Regions from separate parts of the Desulfobacula phenolica genome, predicted to be linked through region 2. Evidence: predicted binding sites of a transcription regulator. Region 2 holds the regulator's gene; each other region holds the start of a gene.
The links. The regulator sigma-54, encoded in region 2, starts transcription at its own class of promoters, with help from an activator protein. The targets are predictions, from matches to a motif close to TNTGGCACANTTTCTGCTNT.
Positions count from the first base shown of each region.

Region 1: the regulator sigma-54 is predicted to act here: its motif matches at 2,928-2,947, upstream of BLT94_RS01180 (PEP-CTERM sorting domain-containing protein).
Region 3: the regulator sigma-54 is predicted to act here: its motif matches at 4,316-4,335, upstream of BLT94_RS03280 (type I polyketide synthase).
Region 4: the regulator sigma-54 is predicted to act here: its motif matches at 1,784-1,803, upstream of BLT94_RS17685 (DVU0298 family protein).

Region 1 covers NZ_FNLL01000001.1:277,456-283,722, reverse strand. The annotation lists gene BLT94_RS01195 (glycine cleavage system protein H) at 1-704, shown strand, start outside; gene BLT94_RS01190 (archaemetzincin family Zn-dependent metalloprotease) at 685-1,263, opposite strand; gene BLT94_RS01185 (sigma-54-dependent transcriptional regulator) at 1,305-2,648, opposite strand; gene BLT94_RS01180 (PEP-CTERM sorting domain-containing protein) at 3,053-3,655, shown strand; gene BLT94_RS01175 (ABC transporter ATP-binding protein) at 3,811-4,875, opposite strand; gene BLT94_RS01170 (ABC transporter permease) at 4,872-5,594, opposite strand; gene modA (molybdate ABC transporter substrate-binding protein) at 5,642-6,267, opposite strand, start outside.
Region 2 covers NZ_FNLL01000003.1:444,864-451,130, reverse strand. The annotation lists gene BLT94_RS07000 (KdsC family phosphatase) at 1-440, shown strand, start outside; gene lptC (LPS export ABC transporter periplasmic protein LptC) at 437-1,012, shown strand; gene BLT94_RS06990 (LptA/OstA family protein) at 993-1,544, shown strand; gene lptB (LPS export ABC transporter ATP-binding protein) at 1,544-2,266, shown strand; gene rpoN (RNA polymerase factor sigma-54) at 2,269-3,711, shown strand; gene hpf (ribosome hibernation-promoting factor, HPF/YfiA family) at 3,724-4,278, shown strand; gene BLT94_RS06970 (PTS sugar transporter subunit IIA) at 4,287-4,745, shown strand; gene rapZ (RNase adapter RapZ) at 4,823-5,701, shown strand; gene BLT94_RS06960 (PTS sugar transporter subunit IIA) at 5,698-6,111, shown strand.
Region 3 covers NZ_FNLL01000002.1:174,238-180,504, forward strand. The annotation lists gene BLT94_RS03280 (type I polyketide synthase) at 1-4,242, opposite strand, end outside; gene BLT94_RS03285 (sigma-54-dependent transcriptional regulator) at 4,489-5,973, shown strand; gene BLT94_RS03290 (acyltransferase) at 5,982-6,267, shown strand, end outside.
Region 4 covers NZ_FNLL01000012.1:28,063-34,329, reverse strand. The annotation lists gene BLT94_RS17700 (sigma-54 interaction domain-containing protein) at 1-209, opposite strand, end outside; gene BLT94_RS17695 (ferredoxin) at 451-636, opposite strand; gene BLT94_RS17690 (hypothetical protein) at 633-893, opposite strand; gene BLT94_RS17685 (DVU0298 family protein) at 953-1,645, opposite strand; gene BLT94_RS17680 (hypothetical protein) at 2,138-2,524, shown strand; gene BLT94_RS17675 (transglutaminase-like domain-containing protein) at 2,588-3,250, shown strand; gene BLT94_RS17670 (uroporphyrinogen decarboxylase/cobalamine-independent methonine synthase family protein) at 3,262-4,329, opposite strand; gene BLT94_RS17665 (acyl-CoA dehydrogenase) at 4,522-6,267, opposite strand, start outside.

The sequences.
Region 1 (6,267 bases), on a different contig from region 2:
GACAGATGCCCCTTGCCGGACGGCCCTGTGTCCATCACATGAAAGGTCATATTGAATTTAAAACCTGTCCCAAGTCCTATCACTGTACGGATTGTGAATTTGACCAGTATTTTCATGACCAGTTCACGGTACATACTGTCTTAAAACCGGTGGCATTTGATGATATCAACGGAATTTGTCTGCCGACAGGATACTATCTTCACTCTGGACACACCTGGATTAAACTGGAAGGACAGGGCATGGTTCGCGCAGGCATTGATGATTTTGCCTGCAGGCTGTTGGGAAAATTTGACACATTTGCCGATCCCTTGATGGGAAAGCAGCTTAAACAGGGGCTGCCGGCTGTCACCCTGTCAAGGCAGAAACACAAGGTCGATTTTCTTTCTCCTGTCAACGGGGTTATCACACAAGTGAATGCAAAGGTCAAAAAAAAACCTGGTCTGATCAACCAGTCACCCTATACGGACGGCTGGCTGTTTATGCTTTATTGCCCCGATTTGAAACAAGATTTGAAACAATTGATGTTCATGAAGTCTTCAAAGGGATTCATGGGACAAGAAGTCAAACGGCTGACCGCATTTATTGAGGAAGAAACCCAGGCCAAGGCGGCTGACGGCGGCAGTTTTGTGTCGGATCTTTTTGGCAATCTTCCCGGCGTATCCTGGGAAGATTTGCTGAAACGATTCATACCCCAAGGGACTTGATAGAATCGGACAGAAAAATTTTGCAATACCGGCAGAAACGATCTGATTTATGATCCACATCCTCAAGCTTGCGGCAATAGTGCATCATACAATGCTCATCTTCACAATGCCGGAGATCAAAAGTATGTCCCAGTTCATGAACCGCTTCCTTGACAATTCTGCAGCGGCTCTTTTCCCTGGACCCGGAATTTGGATATTCCATAAGCCTGGAAAGGGATATAATGCTGGTTCTCCCCCCCAGTTGAGCTTCCCCATATACATGAGTTAAAATGGGGATAAACAGATCCTCTTGTGTCACTGCCAGAAGCTTTATGCAATCCTCCGGCATCCTGGTCGCCAGTTCCTCTAAAATCCGGGTAGAATAATACTGGTCCCTATCCCGGTCATAGGCAAAAAAAATATCCTCCAGCAGGACAGATACCCGCGTCTCAAACCTGAAGATCTCCTTGACCCTTTCGGCAATGACAGCAGTGATCCATGAGGGGATATCCCCCACTGGTGAAATTATAATGACCCCATATGAATTCATATGATCTGAGTTAATATGATCTGGTTTCATAAAATCTGGATTTATATCATATGGGTTTAAACTCACGCGGTTCAATCCGGTTTCAATTCGTATCGTTTGATTTTATTGTAAAGAGTCGACCTGTCAATACCAAGAATGACAGCGCTTTTGGAAATATTCCAGCCGGTCTGTTCCAGAATTTTATGAATATGCTGTTTTTCCATATCATTCAAAGAAAAATACCTGGTTTTAAGTTCATCTTCCAGCGACGCACCAATGGGAAGATCACGAGGGGTTATAGTTCCGGTCCTGCAAACCACAACTGCCCGTTCAATGGCATTGGACAATTCCCGGACATTTCCAGGCCATTCATAAAGCATCAGCTCGTCCATGGCATCCCGACTGATCCGTTCCACCCCCCGGTTGACCTCCCGTGTAAACTGGTGTAAAAAATGCTCTGCCAGAAGAGGGATGTCTTCTTTCCGATCCCGGAGGGGCGGCATGGTAAAACAGATCACATTAAGGCGGTAATAAAGATCTTCCCGAAAAGTCCGGTTTCGGATGGCCTGCTCAAGATCTGCGTTGGTTGCGGCAATCACCCTGAAACTTGCCGTAATAGGCTGGGTTCCCCCTACTTTGTAAAAAATCTTATCCTCCAGCACCTGAAGCAAATCAATCTGCATACGCATGCTGATTTCACCGATTTCATCCAGAAAAAGAGTTCCCCCGGCTGCCAGCTCCAGCCGTCCCTTCCTAGTTTCCTTGGCATCTGTAAATGCGCCCCTGCGGTGGCCGAACAACTCACTTTCCATGATATGCTTAGGGATGGCACCGCAATTCACACTCACAAAAGGACCATCCTTGACAGGGCTGTTGCAGTGAATGGCCTTGGCAGCCAGGCCTTTGCCTGAACCTGTTTCACCGGTAATCAGAACCGAAGACTCAACGTCCCGTATATCCTGAATAAGCCTGAAAACTTCCTGCATTGGTTTTGACTGGCCGATCATGCTCTCAAACCGGGTAAGGTTTTCGTATTCCTCTTTTAAGAAAATATTTTCCTTTTTCTGTGCCCGGTGAGCCACCAGTTTTTCGATCAAAACCCCCAGTTCATTCGGATCAAAAGGCTTTAAAATATAATCAAAGGCATGAGATTTCATGGCCTGAACCGCAGATGGAACAGTTCCAAATGCCGTGATCATGATCACGTCAATATCCTCATATTCTTCTTTAACATGGGTAAGAACTTCCAGGCCGCTGATCCCGTCCAGCTGAATATCTAAAAGCAGGATATCAAAACTTTGGTTTTTTAATATATCAAGAGCCTGTTCCCCGCTTTCAACGGTACAAACATGGTGCCCGTCTCTTTTCAGCCAGCCGGCAAGAGATTCGCGGATCACCAGTTCATCATCCACCACCAGAATCCTGACCTGTTCCATTAGATTGTCTCCGGATTAATTCTTTTTGTAAGGGATGTTCGAATTATAAAGAATTTTTCACAGAAACAAAAGTTATTACGAAAATATTGACAATTCCTTTTATGCTGCTTGATTTTTAAAGTATGTAAAAAAAATTCTTAACTTGGATAAAAATTGTATTAAAATCATGTAAAAATAGTATCAACTCTATTCAGGCAAGCTTATTAAAATATTTGATCTTCCATTAACCAACATATTGAAATAGTGATATAATTCATACAAAAAATCTTTGTTTTACCATATGGTACAAAGATTGCTTTTTTGGATGGACAAAGACATACGTATTTCACGAAATTGCAAATAAAATAATCAATTAAGGTATTCCGGAAATAATTTAATCTGTTTTAAAACAAAAAGGATAGATCATGAAAAATTTTTTATTGTTATTATTAACAGGACTGACATTTATTTTAACCACTTCAGCATCTGCATCCCCGTATGCTGCCCCTTACCTCTCTTATCTTGATCTTGACTCCCAGGATGTAATTTTTAACGCAGGGGGAAATGAGTCAAAATCCCATACATGGAACTTTGATTTGATCAATGACACATTGTCCGAAGGAGACGTTGACGGCAACGATGTAATTAGTTCTGCGTTTTTATGTTGGACAATAAGCGAAGATTTAAAGGATAATAACCCAAACTTCTATGAATATATAGATATATACATAAATGATAACCTACTGTTTGGTGACTGGGAGATGGACAATGGTTCTTGGGTGATAGACACAAACCTTCTTGATCTTGTCACAACACCGTCCATATTCAAAGTAGAATTCAAGGACTTCAACGATGGACATAAAAACAAGGATTGGGATATTATGGTTTCAGATGTTAAAATATTTGGTGTGTATACCGACATGCATGGGAACCATGCGCCTGAACCGTCAACACTGATGCTCTTCGGTTTTGGTCTTTTAGCCCTTGCAGGTATCAGCAGAAAAAAAAGTACACATAAAGTCTCGTAAATATCAAAATATAAATGGGCAAAACCGCATCAAAAAATTTTTGCCCTTAATTTTTTTATACGTCCAATACCTGCATCAACCCAAGCCGCCAACTTATATCGTTAAAAAAATAAATTCCTTATTTCATTTAATCTTTTCGATCAATGTCCTGTGCTTCAGGACTCAGGAATAATCCTGACATCATCCTGCCGGACAATTGCGTATGCATCGTTGCCTTCACAAAAAGCATTCATTTCCAAGGCGTTATGGGTAACCAGAACCTTGATAAAGGTCTCTTGGGATTTCAAATGCAGCAGACAGGTATTTCCCTGATTGACAACCTGCGTCAGGGTTGTTTTCAGTATGTTCTTTGCATACTCCAGGCCGGGAGGGGCTTTGAGAACAACGATATTCTCGGGCCTGATAGCCACTTTCACCCGTGATCCGACAGGGGCCTCGTCCCGGGACATCAACTCAAAGCCGTTCACACGGACGGTACTCATCCCTAATGAGCTTTGAATGACTTGCCCGTCAAGGATGTTTACCCCTACAAAATCCGCAATAAACTGTGAGTTCGGCCGATGAAAGATTTCTTCCATCGCACCAAACTGGATCAAATGACCGTTCTTTATGACAGCGATCTTGTTGGCCAGGGCCCAGGCATCTTCAAGATCGTGGGTAATGTGTATGACTGTTGTCCCCCGATCTTGAATCGCCTGTTTCAGAAGACGCCGGGCCTCGTTCCGGGTCTGAAGATCCAGGGCGGAAAACGGTTCGTCCATAAGCAGAAGCCTTGGCTCCACTGCAAGCGCTCTTGCAAGTGCGACCCGCTGCTGTTCCCCGCCTGAAAGCGTATCTGGTTTGCGGTGAAGAAGATGACCTATATTCAGGGAGGTCGCCAGATCCTTTATTTTTTCTTTGATCCCATGCTTTTGAATCTTTTTCAGGCCATAAGCAATATTCTTAAACACCGTAAAATGCGGAAGCAGTGCATAATCCTGATATACGATACCGATCCGCCTTCGTTCCGGCAATTCATGAGTCAGATCCTCTCCTTCAACGATAATCCGGCCTTTATCCGTTGCCCAGAAACCAACAATGCTTTCCAGCAAAATGGTCTTGCCCGAACCTGTCGGGCCTATGATACTCAGATAATCTCCTTTTTCCAGTGAAAAGGAGATCCCCTGAAGATAAAATTCCCCCAGATGAATATGCAGATTTTCAATCTCAAGTAATGTCAAAACCCTACCTCTGCTCTTTCAAAAATATAAATCGCTGCAAAAGAGACCACCATCAAAACAATTCCGCTTGTAAGCGCCATACCCATATTGCCGTAAGAAATATTCAGGTAAAGGGTAACGGGAAGAACTTCTGTCTTCATGTAGGAGCCTCCGGCCAGAATCAGAACCGTGCCAAAGGTTCCGATGCATCTGGCAAAAGAAATCACTGTGGCGGCAAGACATCCGTTTTTTGCAAGAGGAAGAGAAACATTGATAAAAGTTTGAAACATGGAATACCCCAGAGAACGGGAAACAAATTCCAGACGCGGATCAATATAGTCAAACGTTGATTTCATGATACGGCTGGCATAAGGAAGGGCTGTGAAAAACTGTGCCGCCACAACTCCCTGTTTGGTAAAAACAAATTTCAACCCGATCATTTCCATACACCTGCTGACAAAGCTGTTGCCAAAAAGCAGAAGCAGGCAAAGTCCCAAAACAAGTTCCGGGAATGCCACGGGCAGATCAATGATAGTCTTGACAAACCCTTTGCCGAAAAACTCAAACCGGGACAAGGTATAACCAATGGGAAGAGCAAAACCCATGACCATAATCGTTGATATCAAACCCGTTCCCATGGAAAGCTTCAGGGAAAACATCATCTCCTCACTCCACAGATTTTGCCAGATGTCTTTGAATTCAGGCACGACAAACAGTGATCCGATTGCCAAAACCAGCACCAGGGTAATAAATTGGGTAAGAAAAATAAACGAAATCCGGAAATAATTTATTCTTCGCAAGGTTTGAAACCCCAATTTTGCCAAATCTGACCGCCCTGTTTTGATGCCACATAGGCATTAAAGGCCATGGCTTTTTCCATGTGAGCCGTCTTTGAGCAAACCGCTGTGGGAATGGTTTTAATCATATTGTATTTTGTTTCAATGGGTATGACTTCAAGTTTGCCTTTACCCTCGGCCCAAGCGGTCAGATCTCCCCATATAACAGCCGCATCGACCTGTTTCAAGGCCACATAGATCAGCAACTGGTTAACAGTAGGAGCATACACCTCAATATTGGGTTGAACCTTTTCCCATAATCCGGCCTTTGTCAGCATCTTTTTGGCCACCCGCCCTATGGCCGGGGCCTTTGGATCACCAATGGCAACCTTGATGCCCGGCCTGGCCAGGTCTTCAAAACCCCTTATATCTGCTGGATTTCCCTTGGGCACGGCAATAACCGGCACATGAAGAACCAGATTATGAATGGTTTCCTTGATTACCCAGCCGTTTTTCAGGGCATCATCAGTATATTTGGCTGCACCTGGAATCAACACATCGCAAGGCTGACCCGCCGCAAGCATTCCAAATATTTCACCTGAACTGCCGTAATGGATATCCACCTGTATATTATTTT
Region 2 (6,267 bases):
ATTCAGATTCGGGAGAGCAGATAAAGAGTTTTCATTCACGAGACGGCTTAGGACTGCGACTGCTGATGGATGCAGGAATTGGGGTCGGAATTATCACCGGCCGTAAATCAAAGGCCTTGGAATACCGGTGTGAAAATCTTGGGATAACATTGTTGTTTGACGGTATAAAGGACAAATCAAAAGCCCTTGACACCATCACTGCCCGGACAGGAACAGCACCTGAAAAAATAGCGTTTGTCGGAGACGATCTGATTGATCTTCCTGTCATGAAAAGAGTGGGGCTTTCTTTTTGTGTTCCAGAAGCACCAGAAGAGGTTAAAATCCATTCAGACATTATAACAATCCAAAAAGGAGGTCAGGGAGCTGTCAGGGAAATTTGTGACAACATTTTGAAAGCAAAGGGATTATGGGACATCATTCTTAATCAATACCTGTTATGACATACGCTTCAAAACACAAACTGACCTACCCTTTGATTGGCATTTTGATTTTGATGATTCTCATCATCAGTGGATTTTTTTATTTTGACAAGCTGCTTTCTACCCCACCGCAACTTCACGATATTAAAATAGACTCCAAAGCCGCCTTAAAATTAAACGTTTTAAAGCAAATTTCAAAAAAAAACGGGATAAAGGAGTGGGAGTTGAAAGCCGGCTCTGCAACACTCTTGAAAGATGAAAATAAGGCTGTTCTAATCGATGTATCAGTCTTTTTTTTTACAAAAGACAATAAAAAGGTTCACCTGACATCTCAAGAAGGCGTACTCCAGACAAAGACGCATGATATGACATTTTCCGATAATGTGGTTGTAACCCATGAAACTTCTGTCCTGAGAACTGATAAGTTGCATTATAACAAAAAAGAACATATAATCTATTCCAATACTCATGTGAGGCTTGAAAAGGAAAAGTCCTTTATTGAAGCAGATTCAATGAAAACGGAACTCAATGATAGTATGATAATTTTAAATGGGCATGTTAAAGGAAATTTCAGTGAAAAATTTGTTCTTTAATAAATCAACCCGCCTTTTTTTTGTGCTTTTTTTTATTTTTTGTTTTATAGGGCTGTGGCAGATAAAAATTGCCCACTCCCAAACGCAAAAGACTTTCAAAGAAGCTCCTCTTCACGTTGAATCCGATAAAATGATTGCACAAAAAAATACCTCAATGATTGAATTTATCGGTAATGTCAAAGTCACAAAAGCGGATTCCATTGTTTTTGCTGATTCCATTCAAATTTACTTTATGGATGACAATAAAAACAAGGATGCTCAAAACAATATCAAAAAAATTGTTTCCACCGGCAATGTCAAATACATTGCCGGCGAACGAAAGGCATTTGCCGACAAAGCTGTCTATACAACCCAAGACGGAATATTGGTTCTCACGGGCAAAGCTCCCAAATTAATAACAGGCTCAAGTTTTGTAACCGGAACAAAGATTACCCTTTTCAGAAATCAAGATAAAGTACTCGTGGAAAGTGACGGTACAAAAAGAGTTGAAGCGCTTTTTAATCCTGAAGATAATATCACTGAAAAACAATAATGACACAACTTGCATTAAAAAATCTTGTAAAAATCTATGACGGCAAAAAAGTTGTGGATCATGTCAGCCTTACAGTGAAGCAAGGAGAAGTAACCGGACTTTTAGGACCAAACGGGGCTGGCAAAACAACTACATTTTATATATCGGTTGGATTGATCAAACCCGACCAGGGTGAAGTTCTGATTGATGATGATGATATTACGCAATATCCAATGTATATAAGAGCAAGAAAAGGAATAGGATATCTTCCTCAGGAATCAAGCATTTTTAAAAAATTGACGGTAAAACAAAATATTACAGCCATACTTGAAGTGTTGCCTCAAAACGGCATTGATATTGAACAAAAAACCATGGGCCTGATGAAAGAGCTTGGCATTATCAATCTTGCCGGGCAAAAAGCCGGCTCACTTTCCGGAGGAGAGAGACGGCGGCTTGAAATTTCAAGAGTCCTTGCCACAGACCCTTTGTTTATTCTTCTGGACGAACCCTTTGCAGGGATTGATCCTTTGGCGGTTATTGATATCCAGCAAATAATTTATCATTTGACTAAAAAAGGAATAGGCGTTTTAATATCAGATCATAATGTAAGAGAGACCTTAGGGGTTTGTGATAATGCCTATATTATGAACCAGGGTAAAGTTATTGAATCGGGAAATCCTGATAAAATCATTTCAAGCAAATTAGCTAAAAAAATCTATTTGGGAGAAAATTTTAAACTATAATTATGGAACTTGGATTACAACAAAGTTTAATCTTGACTCAGCAACTGGTCATGACGCCTCAACTTCAGCAGGCTATCAAGTTGCTCCAGCTGTCGCGCCTTGAGCTTGCCGAGATGATTCAACAGGAAATGGAACAAAATCCTGCTCTTGAAGAGGCCGGGACAGAAGAGCCATCCGACAATAATATTACAGCCCTGGAAAATGAAACCGCTTCCCCTGAAAAAGAAACCCCCTTAAAAGAAGTCACCATTGAAGAAAAGGTAAGGTCTGACACAGACTGGGAAAATTATATTAATGAATATAATTCCACAGGAAGAGTCTATACGGAATCGGAAAATACCGAAGCGCCGAATTATGAAGCGTTTACTTCTGAAAAAAAGACCCTGCAAGCCCATCTTCAGTGGCAGTTAATGCTCCATGGACTCAGTGAAGAAAAAGAAAAAATCGGTCATATGATTATTGGGAATCTGAACAGGGATGGCTATCTTTGCAGTGATATTGAAGAAATTGCCGAAATTTCCGGTGTTGAAATAGAAGTTGTTGAAGATCTGCTGTCAGTGCTTCAGACATTTGATCCGCCCGGTATTTGTGCCAGAAATCTTCGTGAGACCTTGCTGATTCAAGTTCATCAACTGGGCATTGATAATCCCATTATCACTGAAATCATAAACAATCACTTGAAAAATCTTGAAAACAGAAACAGCAAAAAAATTGCCAAAGCATTAAAAATATCCCTGGATGATGTCAGAGCAGCCGTAAAAATCATTCAATACCTTGAACCTAAACCCGGTCGAAAATTTTCCACTGATGAACCTGCCTATATCACGCCTGATATCTATGTTTATAAGCATGGTGATAATTTTAAAATTGTGATGAATGATGACGGTCTTCCCAAACTTAAAATTAACCGGTTTTATAAAAATGCCATTGCCAACGGTCATAAAATATCAAAAGATGCAAAAAATTACCTCAATGAAAAAATGCAGTCTGCATCCTGGCTGATAAAAAGCATACACCAGCGTCAAAAAACAATATACCTTGTCATGGAAAGCATTCTAAAATTTCAAAATGAATTTTTTGAAAAAGGGATTGCATATTTAAAACCACTGATTCTAAAGGACATAGCAGAAGATATTGAGATGCATGAATCAACAATCAGTCGGGTGACAACCAACAAATATGCCTATACCCCCCAGGGACTTTTTGAGTTAAAATACTTTTTTAACTCTTCAATCGAAAGAACCGGCGGAGAATCCATGGCATCTGCAAGTGTAAAAGAAAGGATAAGACTGCTGATAGAAAACGAAAACCCGGAAAGTACTTTAAGTGATGAAAAAATAGCCAACATTCTTCAAAGCTCAAATATCCAGATTGCCAGAAGAACGGTCGCTAAATACAGGAAAGTACTGAACATACTTCCTTCTAATAAACGCAAACAGCTTTAAGGAGGTTTTTTTATGCAAACAACCGTTACCTTTAAAAAAATTGACACATCTGTTGCTTTAAAATCTTATGTTCAAAAAAAACTTGATAAATTTGATAAAATGCTGGACAGCCCGGCTGAAGCATATGTTGTGTTGTCTGTTGAAAAAATCAGACATATAGCTGAAATCACACTTACTTGCGACAAATTAAAAATTCATGCCAAAGAAGATTCCGAAAGCATGTATTCCTCTATTGACGCGCTGATGGATAAAATAAAACCCCAAATTAAAAAACACAAAGAAAAAGTCAAACAGCATCTGTCAAGAAATAAGCAGAGCATTAAAAATGAATCTGCCCAATTAAATTTATCAACAGAATCATTGGACAACCCTATGACAGACCAGATGGTAGATACGATAATTATTGAAACAGTTGATACTAAACCCATGGATATTGAAGATGCGGTGATTGAATTAGATTCCGGCAAGCAATCTTTTTTTGTTTTCAACAATGCCAGGACAGAGCAGCTCAATGTTCTATACAAACACAATAACGGTAAGCTGGGGTTAATCCAGCCCATAGGATAATTCATTAAATGAGAATCAGCCAGCTTCTTAATAAAAATTCTATTATTGCAAACCTTAACTCCAGTGACAAAAAAGGGGCTATTGATGAACTTGCCTCTGCAGTTTCACAGGCAACAGATGCATCAGCCAAAGACATTGCCACTGTTCTCATGGAAAGAGAGCAGTTAGGCAGCACAGGTATTGGTGGAGGTATTGCAATTCCGCATGGAAAACTTGATTCGGTCGGATCAATTATTGTCGGTTTCGGACTCAGTCAAAAAGGGATTGAATATGAATCCCTTGACAATAAACCCGTCCATATTTTTTTCCTGTTACTGACAACACAAAACTCTACCGGAGGGCACCTTAAAGTATTGGCCCAGATTTCAAAACTTTTAAAAATGGATCATTTAAAAAAAAGACTGTTAAGCTCAAAATCCATTGATGAAATTTACAATATCATTATGGAGCAGGATGAAGACTTTTAACCTTCGGGTCACATATGATTTAAAGGTCACAAGTAACCTAAAGATCACAAGTAACCTAAAGGTCACAAGCAAGTAAAATGCAAAAGTTTTATATCATAACCGGCCTTTCCGGCTCAGGAAAAACAACGGCTATTCAAGCATTTGAAGATGCTTCGTTCTATTGTGTCGACAATATGCCCATAGAACTTTTGTCTAAATTTCTGGACCTGCCGTTAAAGGAGAGTCCGGAAATCAAGGGACTGGCGTTTGTGATGGATATGAGAAGTAAGAATTTCATATCAAATTATGCACAAGGCATTGCCTCAATTGAGGATCATTTGAGTATGACACCCCGAATCATATTTCTTGAAGCCTCTGTGAACAAGCTGTTACAAAGATTCAGCCAAACCAGGCGGCAACATCCCCTGACAAATGAAAAAAGTCTTTTGGACAATATTCAACTGGAAAAAAGAATGATGGCACCCATCAAAAAAACGGCACATCATATTATTGATACGACCCATTTGAATGTTCATCAGCTGAAATCTCAAATCCTTGACCTTATTCATGATGGGGACAAATCCATCAGTCTGACAAAAATAAATATTATTTCATTTGGATTTAAATATGGGATTCCCAATGATGCCGACCTTGTTATGGACATGAGGTTTTTGGCCAATCCCTATTTTATAAAGGAACTGAAAAATCAGGATGGAGAATCCGAAGCAGTTAAACGCTTTGTATTATCACAAAATGAAACCCGGATTTTTCTTGAAAAGTATTTAAACCTGCTTGATTATTTAATTCCTTTATACAAGATAGAAAACAAGGCATATCTCACGTTTGCCATTGGATGTACAGGCGGCAGACATAGAAGCGTGGCCATTGCAAGAAGCATTTATGAACATCTAATTAAAAAAAGATTAAAGCCCGGTCTGATCCACAGGGACATTGACAGGGACATAAAGGAAACATGACAGGTATACTTTTAGTAACCCATGCAAATTTAGGAAGTTCACTTGTTGAAACGGTTGAATTTATTTTAGGAAGCAAACAGGACAATCTGTTTTCCGTTTCCATTAATATTCTTGAAGATCCGGATAGCTTAAGAAAAAAAATAAAAAAAGGAATTTCAAAAGTAATAACAGACAATGGCGTTATTATTTTTACGGATATGTTTGGAGGAACGCCTTCAAACTTAAGTTATGCTTTCCTGGAAGAAGGACGGGTGGAAGTCATTTCCGGCGTGAATCTTCCTATTCTCTTAAAAGCGGTCAAATCAAGATCTAAGATGAATATGGAAAAATTAACCTCATCCCTTATAGAACATGGGAAGAAAAGCATATCCCTTGCCAGCGAAATTTTAAAGGGAACAAAAAGGGCATAATTTTTTTTCTTATCCCTATTTTTATATAAAACTCAGCTCAAAACACTGTAATAATAAGAGTTTTAGTTTTTGTTATAGCAGATAAATCTGCCATGTATGTTTATATAAAAGTATTCAAAAATCAAAACAGCAACTTTTATTTTTTGTTGCGGGCAA
Region 3 (6,267 bases), on a different contig from region 2:
AGCCGGGTAAAGGTTGCAGTCGACTCCGCCTGCAAGAACAAAATCAAGATCTTTGTGTTTCAGGTTCCGGGCGGCATTTCTCATGGCAATAAAGGACGAGGCACAGGATGCGTCAATCACATAATTGGCACCGTTTAACCCGAAATAATTGGCAATCCTGCCGGAAATGATGTTGGACAACAAACCAGGGGTTGTATCCTCGTTGTTCTCGGGAAAGGCGTTGCGGATAGATTCCACAAGTTGTTCGGAAAGCCTTGTGCCGGCATCTGAATCAATCTTGGAACAATTTTTAATCAGATTACCCACAAAATGTTTTCGAACCCGGATAATATTTTTGCTCTGCCGCTCTCCGGCAATGGTGCCCAGGATAGTACCAACCTTGTTGGCAGCGCTTAACTGATCCAAAAGGCCTGAGCTTTCAAGAGCCTCATTGGCTGCCTCAAGTCCGAAAATCTGACCCCTTTCAATGGATTTGACCATCATGGGAGGCATCCGGTATTTCAGGTTGTTGAATTTATAATCTTTGACCACACCTGCATTGACTTTGGGAAGCCAATAGGGAGATTTTTTATCAAGATTTGAATACGCATCATTATCAAAATGAGAAGCCGGGATGTCGGACAATTGTTTTTTTCCTGATTCAAGCTTTTCCCAGAACTCTTTGGTGTTTTTTGCACCCGGAAGAAACACTCCAAGACCTGCAACCACAATGCGGTCATCATTAAAGTCATAGTCGGTATCCGTAAAAATATCCCGGGGAACCGACTTGTAAGCCTGTGTCATCTGTTCAACTACAATGTGGTAATTAATCCCCCCAAACCCGTAAGACGAAACCGCAGCTTTCCTGGATGTTTTACCGTCAGACGTCCACTCTTTGGCATCTTTTACAATAAACAGGGAAGATTCTTTTAAATTATGATTTTTAGAAAGAGTTTCAAATTGCCCGTTGGGCGGCAGCATACCTTTGTTAACCGTTAATAATGCCTTTAAAATGCCCGCTGAACCGGCACATCCCAAAAGATGTCCGATCTGGGATTTAATGGAACTGATACCGGCACCTGCATTTTTATAGACTGAATTCAAGGTCTCAAGCTCTGCCTGGTCACCAATAGTAGTGGATGTTCCGTGGGCTTCAATAAATCCGATATCTTCAGGTTTAATGCCGGGTCTTATATTTTCAAAACAGCGCTGGACACTCAATACCTGACCCGCCGGATTTGGTGCGGCAATGGCTTTTCCTTTGCCGTCGGAACTGGACCCAATGGAATTGATCACCCCGAAAATACGATTTTTATCCCGGATGGCATCTTTCATTCTTTTTAACACAAAAATAACCGAGCCCTCACCCAGGATAAACCCGCTTGCCCGCTCATCAAAAGGATATGATCCGACGCTGGACAAGGTTCCCATTTTTGCAAACCCGATAAAAGATTCCGGGGCCAGATGGGTATTGACCCCACCCACAATGACCTGATCATGGTCACCGCATAACAATTCACCGATTCCGGCATCAAGGGCGGTCACAGAAGAGGCACAGGCAGCATCAACAATGTAGTTTACACCCCGGATACCAAGGTGGCGGGCAATCCGTGAGGCTTCAATGTTTAAAAGCATGCCGTGAACCGGATCATATCCTGGATTTTCACCTTCCATGCCTTCCAGCAGGGTCTGCTTTACGCTGAGTTTTTCTTCATCACTTAAGACCTGGTATTCATCTGTTTTTTCCATCATGGAAACCAGTTCCGGATACCAGTACTTGAGTTGAAGGTTATTTCCCAGTTCATTGGAAAGGCAGGTGGCAACAATAACAGCGGTCCTTGAAGGATCATCACAGATAAGCTGATTGTTTTCGCCCAGTAGTCCGGCATTTTCAACGGCCTTGTATGCGGTCTGCAACACCATTTTCTGGCTGCGGGACAATTTTTTTGCCTTTTCTTCAGCATACCCGAACCGTTCCAGGTCAAACTCAAAATCATCTATATGCCCGGCAAGTGTGGTGTAGGTCTTGTCTTCAGCACTTCTGTCCGGGTCATAATAAAGGTCATGGTCAAATCTTTCCTCGGGCATCCGGCTGATGGAGTATTTTTTGGTCAAAATATTCTCCCACAGGCTGTCCGGGTCATGTGCATGCGGCAGTGTACACCCTATGCCCACAACGGCAATCTCATCGTTGATTTTGTTTTTACGGCTTGAAAAAATTTCAAGAAAATTGACATTTTGATACAAAGTTGATTTGGCTTCAAAATATTTGTCATGGATCTGTTTGATGGTAACGGACCGGTCAAAAAAGGCCAGGCTGTCCCCAACAAGAAAATTGCCTTTTTCCTTGTGTTCATCATCCTCAAACCAAGTGTAATGCTCGGGTCCTGGATTCTTAAAATCCGGGATAAATCCTTTGGCACCAATGAGCAATGAGCCGATGTTTCTTTTTTCAAAAGCCCTTTTTCTAATCTCAAGACTCTCTTTGTCCTTGATCATCCGGGCTTCATTTTCCACCATCATCCTGGCAAATTCTGTCGGAGCGGTCCTGGAGGCCAATCCCAGACTTTTACCGATCACCATGGTTTCATTTTCTTTGAGGATAATGTCCCGGTATTGGGACTTAATGCATTTGGTTTCCACGATTTCATCGGCAAAAAGATAGGCTGTTCCCACCTGGATACCGATTTTAGCCCCTTTGGCTGCAAGAAAAGAGGCAAACCCTGAAACAAAAAAAGAGGCAAAGCAGGTGGAAATACCACCGGCAAATACCAGGTACAGATCTGACAAATCATATTCTTTATTGATCAAGGCGGCAATGGCAGCTTCCCACAGCACCATGCTGGAAAGGGTTCCCACATGGCCGCCGGCTTCCCCGCCTTCAAAAATAAACCGTTTGCACCCGCTTTTCAAAGCATTTTCCATCATGGAAATTGACGGAGTGTGAAGATAAGTTTTGGTGCCTGCTTTTTCAAGTTCCGCCACCTGGGAGGGAATCCCGCCGGCAAACAATGCATAGGGAACCTTATACTTTTTCACCATATCCAGGTGCTGTTTTACAGAAGGATTAAAGGCTTCAATACCCACAAGCCCTGCACCGAAATTATCCACTTTTCGGGCACCGTCTTTGAGCATATCGTCGGCCAGCTGTTCAGGAAGACTTCCCACTGCAAAAAACGGCAAAGCCCCCTGTTCAAGAACCTTGTTTGCAAAATCAGAACTGTCGGAAATATTTGCCATGGGTCCCTGGATCAGCGGAAATTTCGTTCCTTGGGCTTCGGCAAATGCAGAGTCCGGTTTTACAGGGTCAAACTCATCAATAAAATTTAAATTTTCACCAATGGTTTTAAATAAGCTTGAAATAATATCACCCAGACAACTTGACTCTTTTATAAAGTCTTTTGCAAATATACCGTCCTGGCCCAGATAAAAAAGAGACTGGATAAACTGGACATCTGTTTTGTCAAATGCAGTCATATTATCTTCGATCAATTCATACAGTTTTTTTCTTCCCTGTGGATCATCAGCAAATTCAACTGCTTTGAGTTTCAGGTCTTTAACAATTTTAGTTCCCAGTTTTGCAAACACCCTGTAAATATCGCTGCCGTCAACCGTAATATCGGTGGAATCACTTTCATCCACCATTCCCAAAAGCTTTTTAAAATTATCCGATACCGGGGCTTCATCGGTCATGAGAAACTGGCTGTCCATGACAAGACCTGAGACACCGGCGGCAAACATGCCTGCTGCCGTATACTTTCCCACACCGCCATGAATGAACAGGGGCAGTCCGCTATTTTTCAAATACCACTGCATCAAGATAAAAGAAGAATATTTTGACACCATTCCACCGGCTTCATTTCCTTTTAGGACAATAGCATGGGGATCAACTGATTTAATCTTATCGTTGATATTAATATCTTTTATTTCAAGAACAATTTTAGTGTCTGCAAAATTGCTGAAATCCGCAGGTGTATCATCTTTTGAAATAGGACAAACTAATAGATCAAGATTCACCATCTGCAGATGTTTGATTTTTTCGATCAGGTCTGTGTCATGATTTGAAAGTCGAATACCAAAACTTAATTTTTCTCTGGAAAGCAACCTGGCGTTTTGAAGGATCTCATCATGGGGTATAAATTCCGTATCAAATACCGGAAGAGCGCCAGCGTTGAAAATTTCTATAAAATACTTTATATCAAATACCTTTACCGGATTATAAACCATCAAAGGAAGTCTTGAATTCAGTATTCTTCTAATCATAAGTGTTTCTCCATAATTTTTTTGTTTTTTATTTCCACGGCACGACCATGGAAATCACATTGCGCCGCTTTATAATACAAATATCGTGCCAACAAAATTAAAACATATAACAACTTGAAAACATAGGTATTTTTTTATTATATCTTTTTTTACGGCTTTCAGTACCGGTTTTTAACTTGCATTCTATGCATACAATATGTACAAAATTGTACATTATCAAAAAAACACTCTTTGATGGAGAACCGATTGAAAAAAGCAAAACTCAGTTCAGAAGAACACCACTTTTTCAGGACAGTCTATAATGCCGCTTTTGCAAATCCTTTCAGCGCTTTGAGAGAAAAGCTTGACATTAAAATTGCAGGCCATTTTCCTTCGGCCTCACGAAGAGAAAGCAAAGACCTGTGTATAAATGAAGTGGATCACCGGATAAAAACTCTTGAAAGCCAGGGCCGTGCCGACATCAATGCGTTTCAAGGCCAGGACAAGGAGATCATTACAATTGTATTTTTGTTTGATATCTTTCACAAATTCAGAGATGAGTTTGATCAGCTGATAAAGGATCAAATCAAAGCTCAGGACATCCCGGTCAAGGTTCCGTTTGCCCCAAAAGCCATGGAAATGCTCCATAAAAAAGGATTTGACGACAAAAGCGTTTTCCATTATTTTGCCCTGTCCTACCAGCTCAGACGGGCTTTTTATTTTATTTCCAACTCTCTTGTGGGCAGCAGCCCATGCATGAAAACACTTAAAAAACATTTATGGTACAATGTTTTCACTTATAATATAGATCTTTACAACAAATTCTTATGGAACAAAATGGAGGATTTTTCCACCCTGCTTTTAGGGGAAACCGGCACGGGAAAAGGTACGGCTGCCAAGGCCATTGGAAGAAGCGGGTATATCCCTTTTGATGAAAAAAAACAATGTTTTGCCCAGAGCTTTACCCGGGCTTTTTCTTCGCTGAACCTTTCCCAGTATCCTGAAACCCTGCTGGAGTCTGAATTATTCGGCCACACAAAAGGTGCCTTTACAGGTGCAATGGAGGATTACCAGGGCGTGTTTGACCGGTGCAGCCCCCATGGTTCCATTCTTCTGGATGAAATAGGTGAGATCCCCAACCATGTTCAGATCAAATTATTACGGGTTCTCCAGGAAAGAACTTTTTCCCCTGTGGGAACCCATGAGACATCAAGATTCAACGGACGGGTCATTGCAGCGACCAACAGGCCCAAAAAAGATATTCTTGACGGCAAGGTGTTCAGGGACGATTTTTATTACCGTCTGTGTTCGGATATCATTGAAGTACCGCCTCTGAGTACTCGGATCAGGGAAAAACCGTCCGAACTCGATGACCTGCTTGATTTCACCATACAAAGAATGACCGGCACCCGTTCTGAAAAATTAATTCTAAAAGTCAAAAGAATTATTGACCGGCGGCTTGGAAAGAATTATCAATGGCCTGGAAATGTACGGGAACTTGAGCAATGCGTTAGAAGCGTTCTGTTGCGGCGGGACTATAAAGGCAAACAAAAAGATGACAAAGAAACCGGGTCCCTGACCCAGGAACTGATACAGGGAATTTCAAACCGGAACATTTCTGTGCCGTTGCTGGTATCAGGATATTGCAGGCTATTGTATGAAAAATTCGGCACCTATGAAAAGGTGGCAAAGCTGACAGGACTGGACAGACGAACCATAAAAAAACATATTATAAATTTTAAAAGAGATTGAAAAAGTTTATGCTCTATTTTTTACCCCACTCACTCAAAGGTATTTTATCCCTGACATTGTATACATTAAACACCATCTGTTTAACCCCTCCATTGATTTTACTGGCGTTATTTAAATTTCTTATCCCGGTTTATTGTGTTGTTGTTATTATTGACAACATACTGATATCCATTGCCAACCTCTGGATAGAGATTAATTCATTCAACTCAAAACTGTTTTGCAAAATAGAATGGGATATCAGGGGGCTTGAAAACCTGAAAAAAAAAGAATGGTATCTTGTTATTTCCAACCACC
Region 4 (6,267 bases), on a different contig from region 2:
CATTTTCCTCCGCAAAACGGCTCCTGAAAAACCATATGGCAGTCTTTTCCGATCACCTCTTCTTTTAAATAACCGGTGATTCTTTCCGCTTCCTTATTAAAAACCGTAATGATCCTGTTTGTGGTATGGGCAATGATACCGAGTTTCAGGTTGTCGAGAACAAGCTTGAGATTGTCGTGATCCAGCAGAGTGTGTGTCAAATCAGCCATTTTCCATTTTCCAGACATAAAAAAAACAATGTGTTTATATGAAAGTTCTGGTAATCCCAATCGAGACTTTCACGCTTTGTCGCGGGCAAACTCTGTGAAAGACCAAGTCTGCCTGTGGCAGTTATTATGGATACTGATTAGGTAAATGACACATTTGTGTATCAGACGCAATGTTTTTTTTGGGGGTTAATTCGGAAAATAAAACCTGAAGTTTCGATTAAAAAACCGTATAGCATAAAAATTATTCCCAGCAGATACAATCTTTTGGACAATTTTTTACGGCTTCATGAATATCCTCATCTGAATAGTCATCCAGTTCAAGCAGTTCGATAAAGCCCGCATCATTTATTTTAAAGGCATGAGGGGCCACATCAACACACACTTCACAAAGGATGCAACAGGATATGTCTAAAATCGGGATTTTCATGATATTGAACTACCATATGTTTTCATTAAATGTTTTCCTTTTTTAACGCGGCACTCCAACAGCCTTTTTTGCTTGTGTGACTGCTTTTCTTTTTGTGCAAGATCAAGCAGTCGGTAACCGGAATCCAGAAGAATACCGTAAAGGATGCCGCAGTCAGGGTCTTCCCGCTGTTCATATCCCGTCTGGGCCAGTCTGATCATCTCCCTGGCAAGGTCAATTGTTCGATCGATATTGATATCACATTTTTTTTCAAGCATGACCTTGTCCTTCATTTTTATTTTGTTTATACATGTCCGGCTGATGCTGTTTTTTAAGGTTAAGCAAATACTTTGTGGCTTTCACAGGACAGGGCCATATCTGAAATACGGGTTGCAACAAAATTCCAGCCTGTAAAAATGTTGATCTGCTGCATGTCGGTGATAATATTTTCAGGCACAAGACTACAGTCAAAGTCCCCGGCATTGATCAGGGCTCTTATGGCATATCCCCGTTTAACAGGATCTGTGGAGTGTAAATATCCATACAGTAGTCCTTTTGTTTTTTCATTCAAATCATGGGGTGAGGATTCAAGATATGTCCCGATTCCCCATAAAATACCTCTTTGAAGCATTTCATGCTCAAGATAATTGCCTTCCGGATCAAGGTATGAAAAAAGAATGGATTTGAATTCCAGTGCAAGTTCCGGGCTTTGACAGAGAATTTCTCCCATGGCTTCGGGTGATCCCCACCCGATTCCGCCGGATTCGTCATTCAGGTTCCACATAATCCGCCGAAGAAGGATTCTTGATTTTTCAATGTCACGGCGTCCCATTCGAGATCCAAGGGTTCCCATTGCGGCAATGCTGCGAAATTTAATCCGCTCGTCTTTATGGTAAAAATGAGAAAAAAGATGTCCCACCAATTGTTCGTCAGGTATTTGTTCCAACAATTTCATGGCGGTTTCTCTGTGGGGTTCCAGAAGGATTTTTCCAACTTTTTCTTTTGTTTGTCTTCCATAGGGTTTTCTCATGGTGCAACCCCCTTTTTGTTTGTACGAAAGTCTTCAAAAATCCAAACAGCGACTTTCAATCTTTGTTATGGGCAAACCAAGGTGAAAGACCAGGTCTGCCCGTGGCAGTTATTTAAAATATGAGCATTAATAATAAATTAAGCAAAAAGCGTGCCTGTCTTTGGAGTGCTGCTTTTTGGGGCTGTATGGACGAATTGGTCTGATAAATTGTCAGGGATAAGTGTCTCATAATGTGGGACAGTGTTGTTTCCGGTCGCGGTTTTTTGTGCAAGATGGGACAGTGTGAGTCAATTGATGGAGATCTTTTATTGTGTGAAATTCAAAAAAAGGGCATCTGTTTTACAGCCGGGTGCTGATTTTTTCCGGAATTGCCTCAATCAATAAAGAGTAACAATATCAGTCATCAGCCTTGAAATAATAAAATGAAAGATTTACTTTTAGATGTTTTTTTATCATGATCATAAAATTTAAACTATTAAAAGGAAGAACAAAATGGGATTGTTTGATAAAATAAAAAAAGGATTTAAAAGCGCACTTGCATACGCAAAGATGGATGATTTTTTGATCGATTACATTGATGGTGTCTTGTGTGAACGATGGCAGAAAGTATCAGAAAGAAAGCCTGCCAATGTAGCAGGAATAAGCCTTGAAGAAGAAGCCGAGTATAACTTCATATATCAGCACCAGGGAAACACCATGCGGGTGGAGCTTGAACATGAATATCCAATGCTTGAGATTGAAGTTCAAAGCGGTTTCAATAAATATGAAACCAGGATACAGGTGAGCGACTTTGTTGAAAAGGCAGGAACAGACTTTTTCATTAAAAACGAAACAGAACTCAGACATATCATCACTGAAATGGCCGAAATGGTGGAATAAACTGGCATTTTATGCTGACATAAAGAAAATTTGTTGCAATGAAAAGGAAATAAGGTTTGAATTATGGAAAAATATCTTACCCCCACATATTATATTGACAGTGATCATCCAAAAGTGCTTGAGTTTGCAGGGCGCAATTGCAACCCTGTTGAAACCGATATGCAAAAGGCGGTTAGTCTTTATTATGCAGTCAGGGACGGCATCCGGTATAACCCCTACAGCATTGTACCGCCAAAAAAATCCATGAAGGCAAGTTCTGTCCTGAATAAAGGATATGGATTTTGTGTGGCCAAGGCTGTTTTGCTGGCCGCCTGCGCCAGGAGCATGAAGATTCCGGCAAGACTTGGATTCGCAGATGTTAAAAATCATCTGAATACAGAGCGTTTAAAAAAATTGATGGGAACCGATGTGTTTATGTATCATGGTTATACCGAATTGTTTTTAAACAACATCTGGGTAAAGGCAACCCCTGCATTCAACCTGGAGCTTTGCAATAATTTTAGTGTAAAGCCTTTGGAGTTTGACGGAACAAAAGATTCCATATTTCACGTTTTTGATAAAAAAGGTAACCGGCATATGGAATATGTAAAAGAATACGGCTCTTTTGCCGACCTTCCCTGGGATACCATTATTGCCACATTAATGCAGAATTATCCGCGGTATTTTAAAGAGCTGGAAATACGGTCCACAGATTTTTCAGCAGAAGCCTTAACGGAAAATCAATAGCTGTTTAAGCATTATACGCTTCTGAATTCTGCTGATACCTCTTGGGTAAGTTTTAATACTTTTTTGGCCGAACCAAGATCCAGTGAGCCTGTGCCGCAGCTGGGAGTAATAAATGCCTGGGACAAGATGGTCTCTTTATCAATACCTGTTTTATCCGATAATTCGTCCATCTGTTCATGAAGCATCCGGGTAAGTTTTTGGGTGGTTTGCGCCGAAATGACTTCGGGTTTGTCTGTGGGTACAATGCCCCAGGCCAGAAGTTTTCCCTGGTCCAGGTAGGTTTTAATCATTTCCGGGTAAAGTATGAATTTGTCAAAAAAAGAATAGGCATCAAAGCTGATGATATCCAGTTTTGATTCCAAAAGCATATCCCATTCCGTGTTGGCACAGACATGGACACCTGCCAGGCCGTTTTCAGCATGGATTTCCTGGATGATCTCATCAATGCTCTGGGTTACGTCTTCTTTGGTAATGGTAATATAGGCGGATGTTCCAAATCCTGCCAGGGCAGGTTCGTCAATGAAGATAATTGGAACCGCCCCTCTTTTTGAAAATTCTGCGGCCTGCCACCTGGCATTCATGGCCAGTTTTTTTATGGCGATGTCTTTTAACTGGTCGTTGTAAAAAATATCTTTGTCCTGTTCATCCTTTACTGCGGTTCCAAAGGTGATAGGGCCGGTTACCTGGCCTTTAAGGGCAATAAACGGAGCCTTTTTTTCATCCACCTGTTTTAAGAATTCAAAAAATCCTTTGCCTCTTTTGCCGGAAAGGGCAAACCGTGAGGCACCAAGATCAGTTGCGGATTCGCAGACAGCCAGATACTCTTCAAAATAGGCAATCAACTCTTCATCAAACCCCGGCAGTGAGGTGTCCAGGATGCTTTTTCCGGTTTCACCGGTGAAGCCGGGCAGCCCGGGAAGAAATTGATCTATCATGCCTTCTTCCTTGTAAAGCGGCAGTTGTACCCAAAGCGGGATATCAGGTGTGTGGTCAAGAACCAGTTTTGTTGCTTTTTCATGGTTGTCCATGGGGAGGCTTCCGATTAACAGGGGCAGTCCGTTGGCTTTAAAATTTTTCATCTTTTTCCCATCCAAAGTTGATTTGATCCCGGTATTTGCTTGCTCTATAAAGAGCTAATATAGCATCTTTAGCACTGAATGAGAATAGTGGGCCGGAACAAAAATCAGGCTTGATCACAACACCAGTCTGACCTCATTGGTTTGACCTCATTGGTTTGACCTCATTGGTCTAACACCATTGGCCCATGGCAGTTAACCGGGGAACATAGCATCGTCAATGTCTACGGCAGCACTGCTGGTGTTCATTAAGGCGTTGCATCTGCCAAGGGTGACGGGAAGCTGCGTCTCTATATAAAATTGAAGGGACTTGAGAATTCCTTCATAAAAAGATTTGTCTTTGTTTTTTGCTGTTTTAAGTTTTTTGGCTGCAATGCCGGCTCTCCAGAGCAGCATCCATGCCATGGCGACATCTCCGGTTGCATCCTGAAAAGGATGGGCATTGGCAAAGGCATTTAATATTTTTTCGGACATGGCTGTCTGGCCCATGTGAATGGCGACTTCTGCAAGCTTGTTCATGGCTTCTTCCACTTTGATTGCCTGTTTTTCAAGTTCGGGCAGGGCTTTGGCTGCAAAAACGGCTTTGTGCATTTCACCGAACAGATCCATGATGGGTTTGCCTTTATTCAAGCCCAGCTTTCTTCCCAAAAGATCCATGGCCTGGATACCGTTGGTGCCTTCATAAATCAGTGTGATCCTGCAATCCCTCAAAAGCTGGGCCATGGGATATTCTTCGATAAAGCCGTATCCGCCATACACCTGCATGCCCTGGCTGCAGACCTCAAAAGCCCGGTCGGTTACATAGCCTTTGATAATGGGTGTCAACACATCGACAAATCCCTTGTATTTATCCTGTTCTTCCGGGGTGGGGGCATAAAGTGCCATGTCAGAGCAATACTGGGTAAAATAAAGAAGTGATCTCATGCCTTCCACATTTGTCTTCATCATCATCAGCTGCCGTCTGACATCCGGATGTTGCATGATACAAACGGATTTGGCTTTCGGGTTCATAAGCTCAAGAAGGTTTTTGCCCTGGATTCGGTTCCTTGCATAATCAAGGGCATACATATAGGCTGCCGTAGCGCATCCAAACCCCTGGAATCCCACAAGGCATCTTGCTTCGTTCATCATCAGGAACATGGCTTTCATTCCCTTGTTTTTTTCGCCAAGTAGTGTGCCCACGCAATTGCCTTTGGAGCCAAGGGAAAGGGAGCAGGTGCTGTTGCCGTGGATGCCCAGTTTATGTTCAATTCCAGTGCAGATCACATCGTTGAATTCACCTGGCGTACCGTCTTTGTTTACACGGTATTTGGGCACAAGGAACAATGAAACCCCCTTTGTTCCGTCTGGTGAGCCTTCTATTCTTGCAAGAACCGGATGGATGATGTTTTCCGCAAGGTCATGGTCTCCACCGGAAATGAATATTTTTTCACCTGTGATGGAAAATGTGCCGTCATCATTTTTAACAGCTTTGGTGGTTAAGGCACCAACATCAGACCCTGCACCTGATTCGGTCAGAAGCATGGTGCCGGTCCATTTGCCGGTGAACAGGTTCTTAAGATAGGTGTCCTTTTGTTCCTGTGTGCCGAATTTTTCCACCAGGTGGCCGGCTCCCTGGGTCAGTCCGGGATACATCATAAAAGGAAAATTTGCGCCGTTGAAATATTCGGCTGCAACAGAAGCAATTGTTCTGGGCATTCCCTGGCCGCCCCACTCGGGATCTTCGGTCAAGGCAAGCCATTCTCCTTCATTAAATATTTTATACAGCCGTTTAAAGCATTCCGGTGTGGTCACCTTGCCCTTTTCAAGTTTGCACCCCTGCTCGTCTCCCTCTTTGTTTGCCGGCAACAACTCTTTGACTGCAAAATTTTTTGCTTCTGAAATAACAAGATCTATGGTTTTTTTATTAAAAGCAGCAAAATTTTCATGAAGCCGGGAAAG